One region of the Bradyrhizobium sp. 155 genome, then DNA from elsewhere that is predicted to be linked to it. Evidence: predicted binding sites of a transcription regulator. Region 1 holds the regulator's gene; each other region holds the start of a gene.
What was found. Region 1 encodes LexA, which represses DNA repair genes until DNA is damaged. Its sites were predicted from a motif close to TGTTCNNNNTGTGTTCNG; they were not measured.

Region 2: IVA93_RS27605 (DUF3072 domain-containing protein) is a predicted target of LexA. The motif match lies at 2,268-2,285, and genes of this name have one in related genera.
Region 3: IVA93_RS18260 (single-stranded DNA-binding protein) is a predicted target of LexA. The motif match lies at 1,380-1,397, and genes of this name have one in related genera.
Region 4: IVA93_RS28005 (PA0069 family radical SAM protein) is a predicted target of LexA. The motif match lies at 2,579-2,596, and genes of this name have one in related genera.

Annotation. Positions count from the first base shown of each region.
Region 1 is NZ_CP064704.1:3,639,687-3,645,498, reverse strand. It holds gene IVA93_RS17760 (HAD family hydrolase) at 1-52, shown strand, start outside; gene IVA93_RS17755 (hypothetical protein) at 219-410, shown strand; gene IVA93_RS17750 (molybdopterin molybdotransferase MoeA) at 649-1,860, shown strand; gene lexA (transcriptional repressor LexA) at 2,037-2,738, shown strand; gene IVA93_RS17740 (hypothetical protein) at 3,232-3,666, shown strand; partial or broken gene IVA93_RS17735 (ComEC/Rec2 family competence protein) at 3,805-5,812, opposite strand, start outside.
Region 2 is NZ_CP064704.1:5,707,722-5,713,533, forward strand. It holds gene IVA93_RS27575 (HWE histidine kinase domain-containing protein) at 1-669, shown strand, start outside; gene IVA93_RS27580 (hypothetical protein) at 666-887, opposite strand; gene IVA93_RS27585 (hypothetical protein) at 1,026-1,283, shown strand; gene IVA93_RS27590 (hypothetical protein) at 1,378-1,626, shown strand; gene IVA93_RS27595 (hypothetical protein) at 1,757-1,966, opposite strand; gene IVA93_RS27600 (hypothetical protein) at 1,985-2,206, opposite strand; gene IVA93_RS27605 (DUF3072 domain-containing protein) at 2,322-2,516, shown strand; gene IVA93_RS27610 (DUF6496 domain-containing protein) at 2,602-2,919, shown strand; gene IVA93_RS27615 (hypothetical protein) at 2,926-3,300, opposite strand; gene IVA93_RS27620 (Do family serine endopeptidase) at 3,568-5,106, opposite strand; gene IVA93_RS27625 (universal stress protein) at 5,316-5,812, shown strand, end outside.
Region 3 is NZ_CP064704.1:3,742,724-3,748,535, reverse strand. It holds gene gyrA (DNA gyrase subunit A) at 1-347, opposite strand, end outside; gene IVA93_RS18260 (single-stranded DNA-binding protein) at 719-1,216, opposite strand; gene IVA93_RS18255 (outer membrane protein) at 1,676-2,458, shown strand; gene IVA93_RS18250 (outer membrane protein) at 2,689-3,378, shown strand; gene uvrA (excinuclease ABC subunit UvrA) at 3,661-5,812, shown strand, end outside.
Region 4 is NZ_CP064704.1:5,790,383-5,796,194, reverse strand. It holds gene IVA93_RS28010 (phosphoketolase family protein) at 1-2,406, opposite strand, end outside; gene IVA93_RS28005 (PA0069 family radical SAM protein) at 2,618-3,781, shown strand; gene IVA93_RS28000 (VOC family protein) at 3,805-4,260, shown strand; gene rnhB (ribonuclease HII) at 4,338-5,195, shown strand; gene IVA93_RS27990 (glycosyltransferase family 39 protein) at 5,294-5,812, shown strand, end outside.

The sequences.
Region 1 (5,812 bases):
TGTGACCTCGCCGCGTGACGTCGGGAACGCATTGAAGGCATTGGGCATTTGACGACGTCCGTTGTCGCGAAACCCACGACGGCACGGCCCGACGGACCAATTTTGAAAAATTGAGGAACCGGATCACTTTGTGCATTTTTATACAGAGTTCCGGGAACGGAATACCGCCTTCCGGACTCTTAGAGTCCGTTGGGACTTCTACGGACGGATGCATCATCGTGCTGGGCAAAACCTACCTCACCAAGCAGGCCTCTCTTCTTCTTGAATTCGCGAGGACAACTTCAGATTCGGACCTTTCCGCCAAGCTTGTGAGCAAGGCCGCCGACCTGAAATCCCAAGCCGACCCGCTGCCCGACAAGGATCAGGGATCCAAGGCGCCCGACGTAACTCCCGGGCAGGCAGGGAGCTGATCGATTCAGGCCATGGCGCGTTCTCGCCTTGCCATGATTTTCGTCGCTTCCATGACCACTCTCCTGCCGATCTGTGACCTCCTTCGGATCATGCCGCGACGCGCTTGATCCTGCCTTCCGGAACAATGTGAAGGGGCGGGATGACTGTGCCTGCTCAGCCGCTTTTGCCTCTGCGCCTGCGCTCGGCTAGAAGACGTGCGGAACATTCGCCCGAACGTGCCGAGCAGGAGTTTTCGCCGTGGCCTTGATGCCGGTTTCTGACGCGCTTGCCGCGGTGCTGGCGGGTGCAGAGCCGCTGCCGGAAGAAATGATTTCCCTCGACGAGGCCTACCATCGCGTGCTCGCGCGTGACGTCGTGGCGCGGCGCACGCAGCCGCCGCAAGCGATGTCGGCGATGGACGGCTACGCGGTGCGCGCGGCCGATGCCGCGACGATCGATTCGGAGCTCACCGTCATCGGCGAAGTCGCAGCGGGCCGACCGTTCGAGGGGACGGTCGGAGCCGGCGAGGCCGTGCGGATCTTCACCGGCGGCGTCGTTCCCTTTGGCGCGGACGCCGTCGTGATCCAGGAGGACACGGTCGCCGCCGGCAAGCGCATCACGATCAAGGAAGCCGCGATCGCCGGCCGGCACATCCGCCCCGCCGGCGTCGATTTCCGCGAGGGCGACGTGCTCCTGCGCAAGGGAAGCCGTCTGACCGAGCGAGACCTCGCGCTCGCCGCCGGGATGAATCATCCGCACCTTGCCGTTGTCAGGCGTCCGAAGGTCGCGATTCTCGCCACCGGCGACGAGCTGGTGATGCCGGGCACCACGCCCGGCCACGGCCAGATCGTCTATTCCAACGGCTACGCCCTGCACGCGCTCGCCCGCAGCGAGGGCGCCGAGACCATCGACCTCGGTATTGCCGCCGACACGCTCGAGGCCACCACCGCCGGCATCCGCCGCGCCCGCGAGAGCGGCGCCGACGTCCTGATCACGACCGGCGGCGCATCGGTCGGCGACCACGATCTGGTCCAGCAGGCACTGCGGGACGAAGGCATCGCGATGGCGTTCTGGAAGATCGCGATGCGGCCAGGCAAGCCGATGATGCACGGGCGACTCGGCGCAATGGGTGTGATCGGCCTGCCGGGCAATCCCGTATCGTCCTACGTGTGCGCTTTCCTGTTCATGGTGCCGCTGATTCGCGCCCTGTCGGGCCGTTCAGTGATTCACCATCGCCGTGAACGCGCCGTGCTCGGCCGCGACGTCGGCGCCAACGACCAGCGCGAGGACTATCTGCGCGCGCATCTTGAGGAGCGTGACGATGGCACACGCGTCGTTGTTCCCGTCAATCATCAGGACTCTTCGCTGCTTGCGAATCTCGCTGCAGCACAGGTACTTCTCGTCCGCGCACCATTCGCGCCGAAGGCCGAAGCCGGCACGGCTTGCGAAGTGTTGCGGCTCCCCGTCTGAGCGCCCCCGCAACGCGCGTTCCGCGCACTTTGCTCTGTTCACGGTAAATTAAGCAGTTGCGGAACATGTATCGAACATATAGTGTCTGTTCATGATTTGTTTCGAGCATGCAGCGGCTTATGGCCGAATTCAGCGTCTCGGAATCGGACGACATCAACCGGGGGACTTTGGTCGAGATGTTAACGCGCAAACAATACGAGCTTCTGCGGTTCATCAGTGAACGTCTGAAGGAAAGCGGCGTGCCGCCCTCCTTCGACGAGATGAAGGATGCGCTCGATCTGCGCTCGAAGTCGGGCATCCATCGCCTGATCACGGCGCTCGAGGAGCGTGGCTTCATCCGACGCCTGCCCAACCGCGCCCGTGCGATTGAAGTCATCAAGCTGCCGGAGCTCCAGGCAGCCGCTGGCAGCCGCCGCGGCTTCACGCCGAGCGTCATCGAGGGCAATCTCGGCAAGGTGCGTGCGAGCGCGAGCCTGCCCGCTGACGAGGGCGAACGTCCCGTCGCGGTGCCGGTGATGGGCCGCATCGCGGCCGGCACGCCGATCGAGGCGTTGCAGACCCGCAGCCATACTATCAGCGTACCGCCTGACATGCTCGGCTCGGGCGAGCATTACGCGCTGGAAGTGCGCGGCGACTCGATGGTCGAAGCCGGCATTCTCGACGGCGACATGGCCCTGATCCAGCGCAACGAGAGCGCCGATACCGGCGACATCGTGGTGGCGCTGATCGACGACGAGGAAGCGACGCTGAAGCGCTTCCGCCGTCGCGGCGCCTCGATCGCGCTCGAGCCCGCCAACGCGGCCTATGAGGTCCGCATCCTGCCGCCCAACCGGGTGAAGATTCAGGGCAAGCTGATCGGGCTTTACCGGAAGTACTGATACCGGGAGTCTTTCTATCGGCAGTACTTCATATCGGAAGCACTTCATGCCGGAGGTGCTTGGCGCCTCGCGCGCTTCCGATCGACATCGCCGGTCAGAGATTGGAGCGGATCATCGTCCGCTCCGGCTGGATAGCCTTTCTGGTTCTGCACAGACTATCCGGCCCCTCCTCCAACGCTGGCTCCTCGCCACGCCGACGAAGCAGCACCGCTTCAAGCAGCACCGCTTCGCGGCTCGGTTGTTCGAGGAAACAGCGACCAGCGGTCAAGTTCGGCCGTTGCAGCCAAGTTGGCAATGTTCGCGTACGCGCCTCCCGAATGCATCGCGGCGAGCTTTGTTCCTATTGAATTCGGGAAAGATAATGTGATCGCGGCTTGCGGAAGCCAGCCGCAGATTTGCCCACAACCAAGCAGAGCGTTCGTGCTTCCACTCTGATAGAGGCCTGCGCCTCGATAAGAGACGCGGGTTGCTATCCCAGCATGAGGAGCACCCGATGTGTGACTACAGCCTACATGCCGTCGCGTCGCGCCCCGCCGAAGTCGGCGAGACGATCGTCACGACAAGCTTCCGCGGCACCTCGACGCGCGGCTTCGCCTCTGCAGCCGATCCGTCTGTTGCCGTCTGCCTGCTGCCGGGGACGGAGCTCGCCTTCGCCGACGACGTCCGCTACGACAATCGCTGGATCTGGACGCGCACCATCAATTCCCGCGTGGGCAAGTTCGGCAAGATCGATCCGCACGTTCCCGACCGCCATCATGATGCGATCGAATTCCCCGACGGCAAATACGTGCTGGTGACGCAGCTCGTCGAAGGCCAGCGCGCGACGGTGCTGCAACTGCCGGTGACTCAGTCGGTCACCGAGCGCGAGCACAAGGCGCAGATCACCGCCGACAGGCAGCCGACCGTCACGCACCTGCCGATCGGCTGACAGAGCCGCCCTCCGGCTACGAAGTCGGAGGTCAGGATTAAATCGCCATCGCCGGCCGTGGCCGGCGAGATGGTGTGGTTTGCACCCCGCTAATCCGAACGGACGCACCGAACCACTGCGTTGCTCCGCACCATCAGATCAATCGTCGGCTTGCAGGTCGGTGTCCGCCGGCGTTGCGTCCTTGATGCGAGGCGCGGTCGACTTTGGCGCGAGGCTGCCGTCGAAATCACCCTCGCCGGCGCCGGCCGGCAACCAGGGGCGGCTCGTGCCTCTCGCCCTCACTGCCTGAACCACAAAACCGTCACCACGCTGCGTCAGCGCCAGCGCGCTCTGGCTGGCGAGCCGCTGCCGATCGACCACCATCGCCGCGCAATCAGGCGGTGCGGGACGAGTCGTCACCACCAGCGCGGCCCGACTGCAATCGTCCGCGAGAGCGTCGACGCGCAGTGCCAGCGCGACCAGCCTCCCGTCGGCCAGTGGCGTCACGCAGCCGGATTCGTCGCAGGACACGCCATCGGCAAGCGAGGCTCTGCCCGCATCGCGCGGATCGGCGTCGGCAGCGAGCCATTCCTTGAGCAGAAAGCTGTCCTTGTTCGTCCTGATCAGGTGCAGATATCCGTCCCTGCCCCGCACCGCGACGCTGGCGCCATCCCCGGCAATCAGGATGTCGGGCTGCCGCGCCGACAGTCCCCAGAGGATCGCTGCCAGCAGCACCAGGGCGCCGGACCAGCGCAGCGGCGTGCGCAACAAGCCGAGCACAATGATTCCCAGGCTCGCCGCGATCAGCGGCGCGATCCCGAACGCCGGGATGCGGCCCACCGCGCCCGGCAAGGCCGCGACCCAGCGCGAGACCGCGACCATCCACTCGATGCCAATCCCCATCAGCCACCAGAACACGCTGTCCAGCCCGAACGGCGCAGCAAGCAGCCCCAACAGCCCCGCCGGCATCACCAGCGCAGAGACCACCGGCATCGCGCCGAGATTGGCGAGCACGCCGAACGGCGTGACACGGTGGAAATGAAAGGCGGCATAGGGCGTCGTCGCAAGTCCCGCAATCAGCGAAGCCATGAACAGCATCGCAATCTCGCGCCCACCCCACATCGCAATGCGCGCAGTCGCCGAATTGTCCGGCGAGGCAAACAAATTGGGCATGCCGATCTGCACCAGTGCGACCAAGCCGAGCGTTGCCGCAAACGACATCTGAAAACTCGGATGCACCAGCGCTTCCGGCGCGACCGCCAGCACGATCAGCGCAGCCACAGCAAGCGTGCGGAAGGTGATGGCGCGGCGATCGACCATCACCGCGATCAGCACCACCGCCGTCATGAAGAACGACCTTTGCGTGGCGACCTCCGCGCCCGACAGCAGCAGGTAGAACGCAGCGGCGACCAGCGCGGCGGCGGCCGACCATTTCTTGATGGCGAAGCCGGCCGCCAATCCGGGGATCAGAGCGAGCAGCGCGCGCACCGCGAAGAACACGACGCCGGCAACGACGGCCATGTGATAACCGGAGATCGAGAGCACGTGGCCGAGGCCGGAGATGAACATCGCATCGTTGACGGGCGTGGTGATCGCATCGCGCCGCCCGGTGAGCAGCGCGGTCGCGATCGCCCGATTGTCGCCGTCGAGCGTCGCCCGGATGCGGGCATCGATCGCATCGCGCAGGCCTTGCATGAAGGCCGCGTAACGCAGCCGTAAGCCGCCGGTCTCAGGCGGCGACGCCACCGTGATGGCGCCCATCGCGAAGCCGGAGGCGCCGATGCCCTGGAAGAACATGTCACGCGAAAAGTCGTAGCTGCCGGGCCGCACCGGCGCGAGTGGCGGCATCAGCCGTGCCTTCAGCTGAACGAAGCTACCGACCTCCGGCGCGGTGCCCTTGCGGACCGACAGGCGCACGCGCTCGAGCCTGACGTCGCTGCGCTGCGCCTCCATCGCCGTGACGCGCAGCACGAAACGATCGGTACGCTCGCGGATGTCGCGAGCCTCGACGAAGCCCGACAACGACACCGAATAGAGCGCCCTTGCCAGCACCGGGTGGGCGATGCGCGCCGTCTTCCAGGTTGCGACGGCAAAGCCGGCCGCGACCGCCGCGATCATGATGGCCGGGGCGAACAGCCGGCTCCGCCGCAACAGAGCGCGATGGCGG
Region 2 (5,812 bases), 2.1 Mb from region 1:
GACATCACCGAACGCAAGCGCGCCGAGGAACGGCAGACTCTCCTGGCGCGGGAAGTCGATCATCGCGCCAAGAATGCGCTGGCGCTGGCGCAATCGATCGTGCGCCTCACCCGCGCCGACGAGGTCAAAGCCTATGTCAGCGCCGTCGAGGGACGCATCAATGCACTGGCGCGCGTGCACACGATCCTGTCGCTATCGAGCTGGCAGGGCGCCGAACTCTCGAAGCTGATCGACGAGGAGCTTGCGCCCTATTCCCTCGGCGGCCAGATCAAATTGGCGGGGTCGGAAGTTCAGTTGCTGCCGGCAACCGCCCAGACGCTGGCGCTGGCGCTGCATGAGCTTTTCACCAACTCGGCGAAATATGGCGCGCTCTCGACGCGGAAGGGACGGCTCGCAATCGGCTGGCAGGTCGAGGACGAGCTGCTCACGCTGACCTGGGAGGAATCCGGCGGCCCGCTCGTCATGACGCCGAAATCCCGCGGCTTTGGTACGCGGAGCCTGCTTGCGAGCGTCGAGTCCCAGCTCGGCGGGCAGGCGCGATTCGATTGGCGCGCCGAGGGTCTGCTGTGCCGGCTCGAGGTGCCGTTGGTCCGCAAGACTGCCGCGACGACCGCGCCCGGCAACTTCGAAGCCGCCAGCTCCGCCGAATTGCAGCGCGCTTCCGGCTAACCGGAGGCCGCACTCTTCCTGCGCTGCGTCGTTTGCGGCTCGCGCGCGACCCGTCCTTCGAGCCAGGCTTCTGTTTGGGCGAGATCGCGCAGAGCCTTGGCATAGCGGCACGCCGCGCTTCGCTCCGCGCCGCGGGGCAGCTTGCGCGCTTTGCGGAGGATGTCCGCAGCGGCATTACGATAAGCCAGAGAGCGATAGAGAAAGACCACCTTACCCATATCGAATGTTCCCGTGTTGCGCGGTCATTCTCGCCCACCCGGCATGAACGTCGGATGAAGCGGACGATGACAATTCCTTCATGCGGGTGGAACCGGCGCGTGTCGCAGGCGTTGCATGCGAGATTGGGATAGAGTTCCATGCGCGCGAAGAAGTCGTCTGACCTGATCTCTCCCAGCGGGCTCGTCAAGCTGATGACGCACGCGATGATGGGCGCAGCCTTAGGACTCGCTTTCAGCCTCTTGCTCGTGCTGTCCAATCCCGGCGTCGCCAATTTGCTGAGTCACGGCGGAAGGCAGGCCGTTGTCGTTTTCGCCCTCACCTTGGTGACGACGTTCGCGATCGGCGCGACACTGACCGGCGTCGTTTTCATCCTGGCCGAGGACAAGCAATCTTGAACTATGCGTGCTTTACCGGAATTCTTTGTTCGGAACTCCTGCGACGAATGGCAGTTGGCTGCCTGCGTCAATTCAACTCAGGGAGTTCCCGCAGATGAAGACCACCAAGCTCGCTCTTGCCGTGATGTTGGCAACCGGCCTCGCCGCTGCACCGTTCGCCGTGCAGGCCAAGTCGCACAAGGCAAAACACGGATCATCGATGTCATCGTCGCAGACCACCACGGGCGCCAACACCAAGTCCTCCAAGGGTGCTGATCCCTCCGGTCAGGGCGGCTCCGGCCCCGGCTCCGACCAGGGCGGCACCATGACGAACAACAAAGCCGGCATGAGCAACACCAAGTAGGCGTTCGTCGAAAACACGAAGGCCCCGCGATCGCGGGGCCTCTTGCTTTGGTATTCGAACAGACTTCTCTCGGGCCGCTTCGTCAACATGCGGTATCGACGAGCCCCGCACCTCGCGTTGCGCGTAGGCTTCAGCTACGATGGCTGCCCAGGATGTCAGGATGAACGCCTGCAGGATCTGACTTCACCAGATGGTCGAGTCGTGCGCGCTTGCGCGCGATCAAGAGCTGGGCCGCGGCGTCGTCGAGCCCCTCGCGTTGCAGCTGCCGGATGGCAGAGCCCAGTTCGAGAATCTCGGCGCGCAGCTTTAGAATCCGGTATGCATCCGGATCTTCCTCCACCATGCGCTCCCAAGGCTCTCAGCGGCGCGCGATCACGCGCAGAGGACTACCTGATGTCTTCGCGGAACGAAGGCGCATCCTATCGCGGACATTCGGCAGGACATCGCCGCCACCTGCAGCCTTCCATTCGCCGATCAGCAGATTGATTTTCCGGCGCAGATCCATCTGCGCCAGGGCCTTCTCCGTGCAGTCCCGATCGCGCTCGACAAGCTCGCGTACGGCCGCCTCGACATCGGCCATTTCCAGCCTCAAGGCGCTGATTTTACGTCGAATTTCATTAATTTTGTTGTCCATGACTTGTTAGAACAAAATAAGAACATATAGTCAAGTCACGATTTCAGAAGGGAGAAGCGACATGCAGGTTCAAGGTAAATACGATGCCAAGTCTTTCCTCACCGAGCAGATGACGCGGGCGCAGGGCCTCCGGCTGAAACGGCTGAGCGAAGAGGCGTATCAGCCCGCGCAATACGCGCGGGATCTGTCCTCCAGCGAGGCAGCACGGCGCATTCAGGTGCTGGAAGCGGAGATCGAGCTGGCGGATTCGTTCTAGGCTAGGTCGCCCATCCGGAACGTTGCTTGCGCTTTCGGAACCATGCCTGTCCCGGATTGTTTTCCCAGGCCAAGGGAGAACATGCATGGCACGCAAGGCAAAGAAGCGCCGCTACTCGCGCAGCTCCGGCAGCGATGTCGAAGGCGAGATGAAGCGCTACAAGAAGGGGACCGCGAAAAGCGGACCGGGCGGTCGAGGCGGACGCGTGAAGAGCCGCAAGCAGGCAATCGCGATCGGCCTGTCGAAAGCGCGCAAGAAGGGCAAGAAGGTCCCGAAGAAGGCCGCGAAACGAAAGACGTCCAAGAAGACGTCAAAGAAGACATCTCGGAAAACATCCAAGAAGACTTCGAGAAAGAGTTCGAAGAAGACGTCGAAGCGCAAATCCTCCAAACGGTCGCGCTGACCTCAGTCAGATCATGCTGCCCGGCATGAAGCAGCGGATCGAAACGCCGAACGCGGTCTTCACCGGCCACACCATGGTGCGGCCGGCCCGGTTCGGCTCGGTGATCACGGCTTCGTCCGGTACCTCGACCCACTCGCCGTCGAGCCGCACGCGGTAATGTCCATTGTGCGAGTCCCAATCGGGATCGGCGACCGCAAACCCATCCGCATCCGAGCAGCACGGACCGAGATGGCTGCGCAGGCCGTCGAACCACGGCTTGAGAGGTGAGTCCGCGTAGCGGCCGTCGTCGCGCCCGAGAGCGTTTCCACCCCATAGCACGAGTGGCGCTACCAACGGCGCCACAAGCAGCGCACTTCTCAGCGAGAGCTTCAATCGATCCATGTCGGCACCGATCAAATACGAATTGCCGGCCGGCTCAGCGGCGGCAAGTTCGAAGTTCCACGCTTGCAATCGTCGGCGGCTTCATTGCCGCCGAGTCCGTACGAGATCCGCAATTGTGATGAGCGAACACGGCTTTTTCGGACGAAACCGGGTCATCCTCCCTGCCGTTAACGAGAATGTTATCGGCGATGTGCGGAAATCCTGAAGGCGAACGGGAAAGGCGGCCCGAAGGCCGCCTTTTTGGAGTTGCGCCGATCGACGTTCGCCTTATGCGAGCGGCACCGCCACGAACCGGGTCGTCTGCGCGCTTCTGACCTGCAGCAGCACGCTGCGCTTGCCGGACGATTTCGCTTGCGCCAGCTCCGAACGGACATCGCCGATATTGGCGACGGCCTTGCCGCCCACGTTGAGGATGACGTCGCCGGTCTGGATGCCGCGTTGCGCGGCCGGGCGTTGCGGATCGACTTCAGTGACGACGACGCCCTTCTGGCCGGCGCCCTGCACGTCGCCGGCCGGAGCCAGGCTGAGCCCGAGACGCGGCGGCATGCCGGCATCTGGCTGAGACTTGCCCTCGTCGGCTCTAGCCTGCCGCTCGTTCGGCAACTCGCCAAGCGCCAGTGTCACCGTCTTGCTGTCGCCTTTGTGGACGACATCGAGCTTCACGGACGTGCCCGGCGCCAGGGTGGCGATGGTGCGGGCGAGATCGCGGGAATCCTTGATCGCGGTGCCATTGACGGCGGTGATGACGTCGCCCGCCTCGATGCCCGCCTTCGCCGCCGGGCTGCCGTCCTGCGGATTGTCAACGATCGCACCGCGCGCCTCCTTGAGGCCGAGACTGTCGGCGATATCCGACGTCACCGGCTGCACCTGCACGCCGAGCCAGCCGCGTGTGACCGCGCCCTTGTCCTTCAACTGTGCGACGACGAGCTTTGCGGTCGAAGCCGGAATGTCGAAGCCGATGCCGACCGAGCCGCCGGAGGGCGAGAAGATCGCGGTGTTCACGCCGATCACGTTGCCGTTCATGTCGAAGGCCGGCCCGCCGGAATTGCCCTTGTTGATCGGCGCGTCGATCTGGATGAAGTCGTCATAGGGACCATTACCGATGTCGCGGCCGCTGGCCGAGACGATGCCGGCGGTCACGGTGCCGCCGAGGCCGAAGGGATTGCCGACCGCGACCACCCAGTCGCCGATACGCGGCTTCTGGTCGGAGAATTTGACGAACGGAAAATCCTTCTTGCCCTCGACCTTGATCAGCGCGAGATCCGTCTTCGGATCGGTGCCGACCACTTTCGCGCTGTAGATGGTGCCGTCGTCCATCGTCACTTGCACCGATTCGGCGTGATCGACGACGTGGTTGTTGGTCACGGCATAGCCGTCGGCGGAGATGAAGAAGCCGGAGCCCTCACCCGTGATCATCTGGCGGCGCTGGCGCGGCATGCCCTCCATGCCACCCGGGCCGCGGAAGCCGAATTGCCGCGAGAACTGGTCGAACGGCGTCGCCTCGTCCGAATCCATCCGGTTCTGTTGCAGCATCGCGCTCTTATCATTGTCCTGGTCGATCCTGACCCGCACCGAAATGACGGCGGGTTTGACCTTGCTGACGAGGTCGCCGAAGCCCGGCGGTGTCGCGGCGGTCTCCGCGGCCTGGGCGGGCGCAATGAAGGAGGTCGCGCTGAACGGCGAAGAGCCGGGAGCAGTCGCCAGCACGGCCACGCCAAGCGCGGCCACGGTGCCGAGCAGCGCGAGCCGGCGCGGCCTCAGGACCTTGCGGGACGTTGTGGTGTCGGAATTGACGTGATCGCTCATGTCGATATGTCCATGTTGGGTAAGTCGCCTTGCACCCAACATGGTGGTCGCCACCTTACAGCGTCCCGTCCACGCGATTAAATCTTGGCAAAGTAGCCGGGCCGGCGATACGGCCAAAGGTCAAGGCTGCACGTTTGATGCAGCTCAACGCGGGCCATGCGCACCGTGGAAGACTGCGGCCACCGGATGATGTCCATCGGAGGCACGTCATGTACAAAGACATTCTCGTCCACATCCCCACCGAGCGGCCGATCCGCCCGGTGATCGACGGCTCGATCTCGCTCGCAGCGGGCCTCAACGCCCATCTCGATGCAGTCGCGGTTGGCTATGTGGCAACCAGTGCGGCCTATATCATGGAGGGCGGCGCTGCGGTGGCGGCGGTGTTCGAGATGGAGCGCGAGAGTGCAGTGGAGCGGGCCGAGGCGGCGCTCGCGGTATTCAAGAGCAAAGCGATGAACGCCGGCATTTCCTACACATGCCACCCACTCGGGGCGATGCCGGGGGATGCGGTCGGCTTGCTCGGCGAGATGGCGCGGCTGCACGATCTCAGCATCGTGCTCCAGCCGGATCCGGCGCAAGGCTCACTCGACAACGATGTGCCCGGCGAGATCCTGTTCCAGGCGGGTGGCCCGGTGCTTTTCCTGCCCTACACCTTCCATGGAGCGTTCAAGGCGAAACGGATCGGCATCTGCTGGGATGGCAGCCG
Region 3 (5,812 bases), 100 kb from region 1:
TGGCCGTCGATCAGCGGCACGCGCATGGAGAAGTCCTGCGCCATCCGGACCATGGCGTCGTAGATCGACTGGTCGCCATGCGGATGATATTTACCGATGACGTCACCGACCACGCGGGCGGACTTGACGTACTTCTTGTCCGGCGTGTGCCCCTGCTCGTTCATCGAGTACAGGATGCGGCGATGCACCGGCTTCAGGCCATCGCGGGCGTCAGGCAGCGCCCGCGCCACGATCACGCTCATGGCGTAGTCGAGATAGGACTTCTTCATCTCCTCGAAGATGGAGACGGGGCGAATATCCGAGGGTTGCGCCGGCTGGTCGCCGGGCTTGTCGTCGTCGTCAGCCAAGGGGAAATCCGGTGAGGTTTTATCTGGGAATCATATAGCGCATCGAGCCTCTGATAACCACCCTCGCGGCGTTCTGGGAAGCGCTTTTTCCGCCTATTTTTCCAACAACTTAAGCCCTTGCGAGCGGTGTCTCGGACAGCACTCGCATCGGCCTTGCAAAATCGCCGCTCACGCGTGGAAAACCGCGCGGTGAGCTTGCCGCGTCGGCGCGTTTGCCAAGCCGCAATCCGAGCTCACCCCAAACATGAAGCGGGCCCGGAAATGCCGAGCCCGTCCTGTCGATTAGTGGGATGTTCTGACATGAGATGAGAAGCGCCGCCCATCCGGCCAGCGCGTCCGCATCAGGCGCCGCGTTCTTGGAGCGGAATCGCTCAGAACGGGATATCGTCGTCCATGTCGCTGTTGCGGCCACCGCCGCCGGCGGCAACAGGGCGCCGCGGCGCGCTGCTGACCGGACCGGAGGAGCCGAAATCGCCGCCCGGCTCGTCGCCGAAGCTGCCGCCTCCGCCACCGCCGCTACGACCGTCCAGCATCGTCAACGTCGAGTTGAACCCCTGGAGCACGACTTCGGTCGAGTACTTTTCGACACCGCTCTGGTCGGTCCATTTGCGGGTCTGGAGCGCACCCTCGACGTAAATCTTGGCGCCCTTCTTCAGATACTGTTCGGCGACCTTGCAGAGCCCTTCATTGAAGATCACGACGCGGTGCCACTCGGTCTTTTCCTTGCGCTCGCCAGTCGCCTTGTCGCGCCACGTCTCCGAGGTCGCGACGCTCAGATTGGCGATCGGCCGCCCGTCCTGGGTGCGGCGGATTTCAGGATCCTTGCCGAGATTTCCAACCAGAATGACCTTGTTGACGCTTCCCGCCATCTCCGCTCTCCGCTCCGAATGCCACTGAATTCAAGAAGGCCGGTCCGCTCCCGCGTTCCGCCGTGCCTGTTGAGGCGACCCTATACGCTCGCCGAACACTTGCGGACGACGATCAGGCCGTCACCCCTCCGGTTATCCCCACATATAGCATCGACCTCCGGTTCGTTCCAGATTTGTTCTTGGCGAAGACAGATCTGAAGGCGTGGGATCGATCGGCCACATGTGTTGCGGAAAGGCACACGTCGATTGGAACCTTTGTAGGTTCCCAAAAATGGAAGAAAGAACTTAACATTCAGCAAGTTATGGGTACTCGCACTGCCCCGGTCTTGTTGCATTTGGGAGACGGACTCTGCCGCTCCGTAGAGCTACGGTTGCCTCGGACTTAGTTCATATGGGCCCTCGCGCCTGATCAGCCGCTTCGGGGAAATAAGAAGCGGACGAAACCTGGGGAGACTGGCAATGAATAAGCTTCTTATTTGTGCAATCGGTGCAGTGGCGATGGGCTTGTCGGCTCCCGCAAGCGCGGCGGACATGGCCGCGCGTCCCTACACCAAAGCCCCGCCGCCGGCGGTTGCCGCCATCTACGACTGGAGCGGCTTCTACATCGGCATCAACGGCGGCGGTGGCTCCAGCCACAAGTGCTGGGACTTCGTCACGCCCGCGACCGGCGTTCTCGTCGGCGAAGGCTGTCACAATGCAACAGGGGGCACCGTCGGCGGCCAGATCGGCTATCGCTGGCAGTCCGCCAATTGGGTGTTCGGTCTGGAAGGCCAGGGCAACTGGGCTGACTTCCGGGGCGACAACGTGAGCACCCTCTTCCCTGGTACCGCTTTGGTGACGGGTGATCGCAACCGTTCCCGCATCGACGCTTTCGGTCTCATCACCGGTCAGGTCGGTTACGCCTGGAACAACGTGCTGCTTTACGTGAAGGGCGGCGCCGCCGTCGTCGGTGACAAGTACGACATCTACGCTGCTGCGGGTACGCCCGGCGCGGGCGCGCTGCTGGCTTCGGCCCGGGAGACTCGCTGGGGTGGCACGGTCGGGGCCGGTCTGGAATTCGGCTTCGCCCCGAACTGGTCGCTGGGCTTTGAGTACGACCACATCTTCCTTGGCGATCGCACGATCGGCTTCACAACGCCCGCGGGTGCGGTATTCGGCAGTGACCGGATTCGCCAGGACGTAGACATGGGCCTGGTGCGCTTGAACTATCGCTGGGGCGGTCCGGCCATCGCAAGGTACTGATCGCGCTGGACATATCGCACTTCGAAGGCCGGCCTTGCGCCGGCCTTTTGCTGTGCAGTTCTCCAATATTAATCGGTCAATAACCGTTCCGTTTTCCGACCGTTGTTGCTTTTGAGTGACACAACTTGCGGCTTCACTGGTGTAAGTACGGCATCAGTTGGGCAAGTGAGTCCGATGCCCTCCCTATCGTGGAAGGCACAATCAGAAACTGGGACTGGGATTAGTTGAAAATGAAAAAGGTTTTGTTGGCTTCGGCCTGTTTGTTCGCTCTCGCCGCCCCGGCTTCGGCCGCTGATCTCGCGGCGCGCCCCTACACCAAGGCCCCGGTGGCCATGGCTTCGGTCTACAACTGGACCGGCTTCTACCTCGGTATCGTCGGTGGCGGCGCTTGGGAAAATTCCTCGACCGACCCGAAGATGAAGGGCGGCTTCGTCGGCGGTACTGCCGGCTACAACTGGCAGACCGGCAATGTCGTGCTCGGCGTCGAGGCCGATGGTTCCTGGGCTGATGTCAGCGCGTCGGTCACCGGCCCCGTTGCCGTCCCCGGCTTCGGCCTCGTCAGCACCACCCTCAGCTCCAAAACCGATGCGATGGGAACCGTGCGCGGCCGCATCGGCTACGCCGTCAACAACGTCCTGTTTTACGGCACCGGTGGTTACGCCTGGATCGACAACAAGCTCAGCGTCAGCGCGCTCGGCGTGACCGTTTCCGACAGCAAGTGGCACTCCGGCTGGACCGTCGGTGCGGGCGTCGAAGCGTTCTTCGCTCCGCAGTGGTCGGTCAAGGGCGAGTACCTCTTTCGCAGCCTCGGCGGCGAGACCTACTTCTCGGGCGCCCTGCCCTCCGGCACGCTCGAGTTTCACACCGTGCAGGTCGGCGTGAACTATCACTTCGGGGGCCCGGTGGTCGCCAAGTACTGAGTTCAGTACTTAGCCCCAACGCCATCCGCGTTACGAAAGGCCGGCCTTGTGCCGGCCTTTTTGTTTTGTCGGGCACGTTGCCGCGCAGTTCCACCCTGCTCCTGCCAGATGCCGCCAGTGCGCCAACAATCCGTTGACGATTCGCAAGTCCCACTGGAAATCCGTCTCCGTTCTTCCTACGTTCGCTGACAACCCCATCGGCGCCGATCCCGGTTCCGGGCGAAGCGCGCCTTTTTTGTTGGCGCGATCGCGCGCCTTTGGGATTCCTTGAGGGCAACCCGGATGGATGAAGTGATCAAGGCGAAGCGCCAACAGCAGAACGTGGGATCAAACCTGCGCGCAATTACCATCCGTGGCGCGCGCGAGCACAATCTCAAGAACGTCGATGTCGAGATTCCCCGCGACAAGCTGGTGGTGTTCACGGGGCTGTCGGGCTCCGGCAAATCCTCGCTCGCGTTCGACACCATCTACGCCGAAGGCCAGCGCCGCTACGTCGAATCGCTGTCTGCCTACGCCCGCCAGTTCCTGGAGATGATGCAGAAGCCCGACGTCGACCAGATCGACGGCCTGTCGCCGGCGATCTCGATCGAGCAGAAGACGACGTCGAAGAACCCGCGCTCCACCGTCGGCACGGTGACCGAAATCTACGACTACATGCGCCTGCTGTGGGCGCGCGTCGGCGTGCCCTATTCGCCCGCCACCGGCCTGCCGATCGAGAGCCAGATCGTCTCGCAGATGGTCGATCGCGTGCTGGCGCTGCCCGAGGGCTCGCGCCTCTATCTGCTCGCGCCGGTCGTGCGCGGCCGCAAGGGCGAGTACCGCAAAGAGCTTGCCGAATGGCTCAAGAAGGGCTTTCAGCGCGTCAAGATCGACGGCGCCTTCCACGAGCTCGCCGAAGCCCCTGTTCTCGACAAGAAATTCCCGCACGACATCGACGTCGTCGTCGATCGCATCGTGGTGCGCCCCGACATCGGCCAGCGCCTCGCCGAAAGTTTCGAGACCGCGCTGAAACTTGCCGAGGGCCTCGCCGTCATCGAATTCGCGGATGCGCCGGCTGCGGCAGCACCCGCGGAAGAGAAGAAGAAGACCGCAAAGATCCACGACAAGAGCGGACCCGAGCGCATGCTGTTCTCGGAAAAGTTCGCCTGCCCGGTGTCCGGCTTCACCATCCCCGAGATCGAGCCCCGGCTGTTCTCGTTCAACAACCCCTATGGCGCCTGTCCCGCGTGCGGCGGCCTCGGCGTCGAGCAGCATGTCGACGAAGACCTCGTCATTCCCGACAAGGAGCTCGCCATTGGCAAGGGCGCGATCGCGCCCTGGGCCAAGTCTTCGTCGCCCTATTACATTCAGACGCTGACTGCGCTCGGCAAGCACTACAAGTTCACGCTGACCACCAAATGGAAGGATCTGCCCAAGAAGACGCAGAACGCGATCCTCCATGGCTCCGGCGAGGACGAGATCAAGTTCTCCTACGAGGACGGCGTCCGCTCCTACGACACCAAGAAGCCGTTCGAGGGCGTCATCACCAACATCAACCGCCGCTATCGCGAGACCGAGAGCGAGTGGGCGCGCGAGGAGCTGGCGAAGTATTTCCACGACGTACCCTGCGAGGCGTGCCACGGTTTTCGGCTCAAGCCCGAGGCGCTCTGCGTCAAGATCGGCGGCAAGCATATCGGCGACATCTCCGAGATGTCGGTGAAGGGCGCCGGCGCGTGGTTCGAGACCGTGCCGGAGGCGCTGAACACTCAGCAGAACGAGATCGCCGGCCGCATCCTCAAGGAGATCCGCGAGCGCCTTACCTTCCTGCTCGATGTCGGCCTCAACTACCTCACACTCTCCCGCTCCTCCGGCACGCTGTCCGGCGGCGAGAGCCAGCGCATCCGGCTGGCTTCGCAGATCGGCTCGGGCCTGACAGGCGTGCTCTACGTGCTCGACGAGCCCTCGATCGGCTTGCACCAGCGCGACAACGCGCGCCTGCTCGACACGCTCAAGAGACTTCGTGACCTCGGCAACACCGTGATCGTGGTCGAGCACGACGAGGACGCGATCCTGCTCGCCGACCACGTGCTCGACATCGGCCCCGGCGCCGGCATGCATGGCGGCAACATCATCGCCGAAGGCACGCCCGCCGAGATCATGCGCAACCCCAACTCGCTGACGGGCAAATATCTCACCGGCGAGCTCGAGGTCGAGGTGCCCGAGCGGCGCCCGCCGAACCATCGCCGCACCATCAAGGTGGTCAACGCGCGCGGCAATAACCTCAAGAACGTTACGGCCGAAATTCCGCTCGGCCTGTTCACCTGCGTCACCGGCGTCTCCGGCGGCGGCAAGTCGACGCTGCTGATCGACACGCTCTACAAGGCGATCGCCCGCAAGCTGAACAATGCCAGCGAAGGCGCCGCGCCGCACGACCGCATCGAGGGCCTCGAGCACA
Region 4 (5,812 bases), 2.2 Mb from region 1:
TGCCTCTGCCGGCGTGTTGCCGCCGGCGCTGTTCTGCCAGACCCATTCCTGGATTTCCGGCATGTCCTCGCCGTATTCGCGCACATAGCGCGAATGCTCGATCAGCTTGTCGCGGAATTGCTGCTTCACCTGCGCCGCCCTGGTCGCGAGCCCCGGCACGCGCTCGATCGCCTCGATCGCGAGGTGATAGCGGTCGAGCTCGTTGAGCACGACCATGTCGAACGGCGTCGTCGTGGTGCCTTCCTCGGCAAAGCCGCGGACGTGCATGCCGGCGTGGTTGGTGCGGTTATAGGTCAACCGGTGGATCAGATAAGGATAGCCGTGATAGGCGAAGATCACCGGCTTGTCGCGCGTGAACAGGCCGTCGAAGTCGCGGTCGGACAAGCCGTGCGGGTGCTGCTCCCTGGGTTGCAGCGTCATGAGGTCGACGACGTTGACGACGCGGATCTTCAGCTCGGGCAGCGCCTTGCGCAGCAGGTCGACGGCAGCGAGCGTTTCCAGTGTCGGCACGTCGCCGGCGCAGGCCATCACGACATCGGGCTCGCCATTCGCATCTTCCGTGCCGGCCCAGCTCCAGATGCCGATGCCGGCGGCGCAATGCGTGGCTGCCTCCTGCATCGACAGCCATTGCGGCGCCGGCTGCTTGCCAGCGACGATGACGTTGATGCGGTCATAGGTGCGCAGGCAGTGATCGGCGATCCACAGCAGCGTGTTGGCATCCGGCGGGAAGTAGATGCGGACGATGTCGGCCTTCTTGTTGGCGACGAGATCGACGAAACCGGGATCCTGATGGCTGAAGCCGTTGTGGTCCTGACGCCAGACATGCGAGGTGAGCAGATAGTTGAGCGAGGCGATCGGTCGCCGCCACGGCAGATGCCGGGTCACCTTCAGCCATTTGGCGTGCTGGTTGAACATGGAATCCACGATGTGGATGAACGCCTCGTAGCAGGAGAAGAAGCCGTGCCGGCCCGTGAGCAGGTAACCCTCTAACCAGCCCTGGCAGAGATGCTCGCTCAGGACTTCCATCACGCGTCCGTCCTGGGCGAGATGCACGTCGTAAGGTTTTGTCGGCTCCATCCAGACGCGTTCGGTGGCCTCGAACACCGCATCGAGCCGGTTCGACGCAGTCTCGTCCGGGCCCATGATGCGGAAGTTGCGGGCATCGGCGTTGAGGCGGATGACGTCGCGCAGGAATTTCCCGAGCTCGCGGGTTGCCTCCGCCACGACGCCGCCCGGCTGCGCTACTTCGACGGCGAAACTGCGGAAGTCCGGCAGCTTCAGCTCCTTCTTCAGAAGGCCGCCATTGGCGTGCGGATTGGCGCCCATGCGGCGATTGGCTTCGGGCGCGAGCGCCTGGAGCTCGGCAATGAGCGCGCCGTTCGCGTCGAACAGCTTTTCCGGCTCGTAGCTGCGCATCCAGTCTTCGAGAATCTTCAGATGCGCCGGGTTCTCGCGACAGTTCGCGACGGGCACCTGATGCGCCCGCCAAAAGCCCTCCACCTTCTTGCCGTCGACTTCCTTGGGGCCGGTCCAGCCCTTCGGGCTGCGCAGCACGATCATCGGCCAGCGCGGGCGTTCGACGCTCTTGCGGCCGTCGCGGGCGTGCTGCTGGATCGACCGGATGCTGACGAGCGCGACGTCGAGCGCGTCTGCCATGGCCCGGTGCATCAATTTGGGATCGTCGCCCTCGACGAACAGCGGCTCGTGGCCGAGCCCGCGGAAGAGATCGCGGATCTCGTCGTCGCGCATCCGGCCGAGCACGGTCGGATTGGCAATCTTGTAACCGTTGAGATGCAGGATCGGCAGCACCGCGCCGTCATGCGCAGGATTGAGGAATTTGTTGGAGTGCCAGGACGCGGCGAGCGGGCCGGTCTCGGCCTCGCCGTCACCGACGACACAGGCGACGATCAGGTCGGGATTGTCGAAGGCCGCGCCATAGGCATGCACCAGCGCGTAACCGAGCTCACCGCCTTCGTGGATCGAGCCCGGCGTTTCCGGCGCCGCGTGACTCGGGATGCCGCCGGGGAAGGAGAATTGCCTGAACAGCTTGCGCAACCCCTCGGTATCGCGCGCGATATCGGGATAGAGCTCGCTGTAGCTGCCTTCGAGATAGGTGTTGGCGACCATGCCGGGGCCGCCGTGCCCGGGACCGCAGACATAGATCACGTTCAGGTCCAGCGCGCGGATGACGCGGTTGAGATGGGCATAAATGAAGTTCAAACCGGGCGTCGTGCCCCAATGGCCGAGCAAACGCGGCTTGATGTGCTCGGGCCGTAAGGGCTCGCGCAGCAGCGGATTGTCGAGGAGATAGATTTGCCCGACGGAGAGATAGTTCGCGGCGCGCCAATAGCGGTCGAGCAGTTCGAGGTTGCTGCTCGCTGCGGCCAATTGTTGTTGATTTGTCATGTTCTTGCCGACCTTCACCCAACGATCGTCATCAACCATGTTCCGCGACGATCGATCCCTCCCGTGATCAAACGGAATCGTGGTCACGCTGGTGTTGCGTGAAGTCAAAAACCCCCGCCCGAAATTTGGGCAGCTCTACTGTGCATGGGGTTGTTTTCACGTTTTTTGTTTGTGTTCTTGATTTGTTCCTTTGACATGCTATCTTGGCTTCATGAGTCCAGCATCCTCTCATGCTCTCAAGCACCCGCCGGTCACGGCGCCCTCCGAGCCGGCGGGTGCGCCTTCTGACTTCCCTGAGCTGGCGGTCGCCATCGACCGCCAGCGCAGGCGAGGCCGGGGCGCGCAGTCCAACGCCAGCGGCCGGTTTGAGGCCGAGGCGCGCGTCGCATTCGACGATGGCTGGCAGAGCCTTGAAGAACTGCCCCCGTTCAAGACCACGGTCGGGATCGACACCTCGCGCAAGGTGATCACCCGCAACGAATCTCCCGACATCGGCTTCGATCGTTCGATCAATCCCTACCGCGGTTGCGAGCACGGCTGCGTCTATTGCTTCGCGCGGCCGACGCATGCCTATCTCGGCCTGTCGCCGGGGCTCGACTTTGAGTCGAAGCTGTTCGTGAAGCCCGAGGCGCCGGCGTTGCTCGAGAAGGAGCTTGCGGCGCCGGGCTACGAGCCGCGGATGATCGCGATCGGCACCAACACCGATCCCTATCAGCCGATCGAGCGCGAGCGCAAAATCATGCGCGGCATTCTGGAGGTGCTGGAGCGCGCCGGCCATCCCGTCGGGATCGTCACCAAGTCGGCGCTGGTCGTGCGCGACATCGACATTCTCGCGCGAATGGCCAAACGCAACCTCGCCAAGGTCGGGATCTCCGTGACCTCGCTCGATCCGAAACTAGCGCGCACCATGGAGCCGCGGGCGTCCACGCCGCCGAAGCGGCTGGAGGCACTGAAGCAGCTTTCCGAGGCTGGCATTCCGACCACCGTCATGGTCGCGCCCGTGATCCCCGCGCTGAACGATTCCGAGATCGAGCGCATCCTGGATGCCGCCGCCCATGCCGGCGTCAAGGAGGCCTCCTACGTGTTGCTGCGGTTGCCGCTCGAGGTGCGCGATCTCTTTCGGGAATGGCTGATGGCGAACTATCCGGACCGGTATCGCCACGTCTTCACGCTGATCCGCGACATGCGCGGCGGCCGTGACTACGATGCGAAATGGGGCGAGCGCATGAAGGGCACCGGCCCGATGGCCTGGACCATCGGCCGCCGCTTCGAGATCGCTTGCGACAGGCTCGGGCTGAACAAACGGCGCGCCAAGCTGACGACGGATCATTTTGCCAAGCCGAAGCGGAACGGCGATCAGCTCAGCCTGTTCTGAGGGACGAAGTGAGAGAGGCGTCTATGAGTAAGGAACCGCCAGCTCCTATCCCGCGGCTGACCGTCATCACGCTGGGCGTGAACGACATCCGCGCCAGCATTGCCTTTTACGACGCGCTCGGTTTCTCGCGCCGGCTCAAGGTAACCGGCGAGACCGTTGCGTTCTATGACACCGGCGGTCCGGTGCTCGCGTTGTTTCCCTGGGATCAACTCGCGGTCGACGCCAAATTGCCTGATCATCCGAGGCCATCGACGTTCCGCGGCATGACGCTCGCCTGGAATTGCCGCGCGCGTGAGGAGGTGGATGCGGTGCTGGTCTTCGCCGTCAGCAAGGGAGCCGCGTTGCTGAAGGCAGCACATGAGACCGACTACGGCGGCTATTCCGGCTATTTCGCCGATCCTGACGGCCATCCCTGGGAGGTCGTGGTCGCGCCCGGCATCGACGTCGGCGAGGACCGGCGGGTGCATCTGGCGGAATAGGGCGGCTGGCTTGAATAACGGGAATTGTTCGAGGTTCCCGATTGCGCAGGCCATGCCGCTTGCGCACGATCCCGGCCATGATTCGGGATCAATCCGCCAAGAAGCCGGCCAAAGGCGCGCCCAAAAAGGCTGCGCCTAAGAACGAGAAGGCTGCGCCTGAGAACAAGAAAGCTGCGCCCAAAAAAATCGCCAAGGCGCTGGCCGGCACAAAGAGCGCCATCATCGTTGCCCCAAGCTTCCGCCGTGAGCGCGCGCTGATCAAGTGCGGCGTTTGGCCGGTAGCGGGCTGCGATGAGGCGGGCCGGGGGCCACTGGCCGGTCCGGTGGTGGCGGCGGCGGTGATTCTCGATCCCGACCGCATCCCGCGCGGCATCGACGATTCCAAGCGCCTGACGGCCGAGGAGCGCGAAAGGCTGTTCGGCAAGATCTGCGCGACCGCCCAGGTCTCGGTGGCCGTCGCCTCGCGCTCCCGCATCGACCGCGACAACATCCTGCGCGCCTCGCTGTGGGCGCTGAAGCGCGCCGTGGTGGCGCTGCCCCAGCAGCCGCGGCACGTCTTCGTCGACGGCCGCGACCGGCTCGACACGGAATGCGATTGCGAGGCCGTGATCGGCGGCGACGGCATCGTCCTGTCGATCGCAGCGGCCTCGATCATCGCCAAGGTAACGCGGGACCGCCTGATGTGCGCGTTGGCGCAGGACTGTCCCGGCTACGGTTTCGAGCAGCATAAGGGCTACGCCGTGCCCGAGCACCTCGACGCGCTCAACCGCCTCGGTCCCACCGTCCACCACCGCAGCTTCTTCGCCCCCGTCGCCGCCGCACGCGCCAAGCACATGCCCTGGACGGTCGAGCCGGCGCAGGATCTGTTTGCGGTGACCGAGATCCAGCTGCAGGTGGACGCGAGCCTGGAAGTCGACGCGTCGGCAAATCTCTAGACGAGACTCAGTTGCCACGACGCGTCACGCCCTTTATCAAAACAGTCGTGAGCGAATAGGGCCGGCTTCACGGGTTGGCTGCATCTTTCGGACGTTACATGCGGTTTACCTCCCTGGTCATCGAGCTCATTCGCGCGCGGCCGCGGCTGATCGTCTGGATCGCCGTGCTGCTCCAGGCCGCGATGTGGCTGTTCGTGGCGCTCGTGTTTTATCGCAGCCCGCCCGGCAGTCTCGCGACCCTGCTGGCCTTCGGCCGCGAATACCAGGTCGGCACCGATCTCGGGCCGCCCTTGCCGGTCTGGCTCGCCGACATCGCCTATCGCGCTGCCGGCGGCCACCTGTTCGGTGTCTACGTGCTGGCCGAACTCTGCGGGATCGCGACGTTGATCACGCTCTATCATCTGTCCCGCGCGGTGGTCGGCCCCCAGCAGGCAGTGCTGGCCGTGCTGCTGACCATGACGCTGCTGGCCTTCTCCTCGCCCACACTCGACTTCGGCCCTCTGGTGCTGGCGCGACCGCTCTGGGCGCTGCTGCTGCTGCATTCCTGGCAGATCATCGGACAGCGCCGCGGCAACGCCTGGTTTGCCTGGTCGATCGAGGCCGGCCTCTTGCTGTTG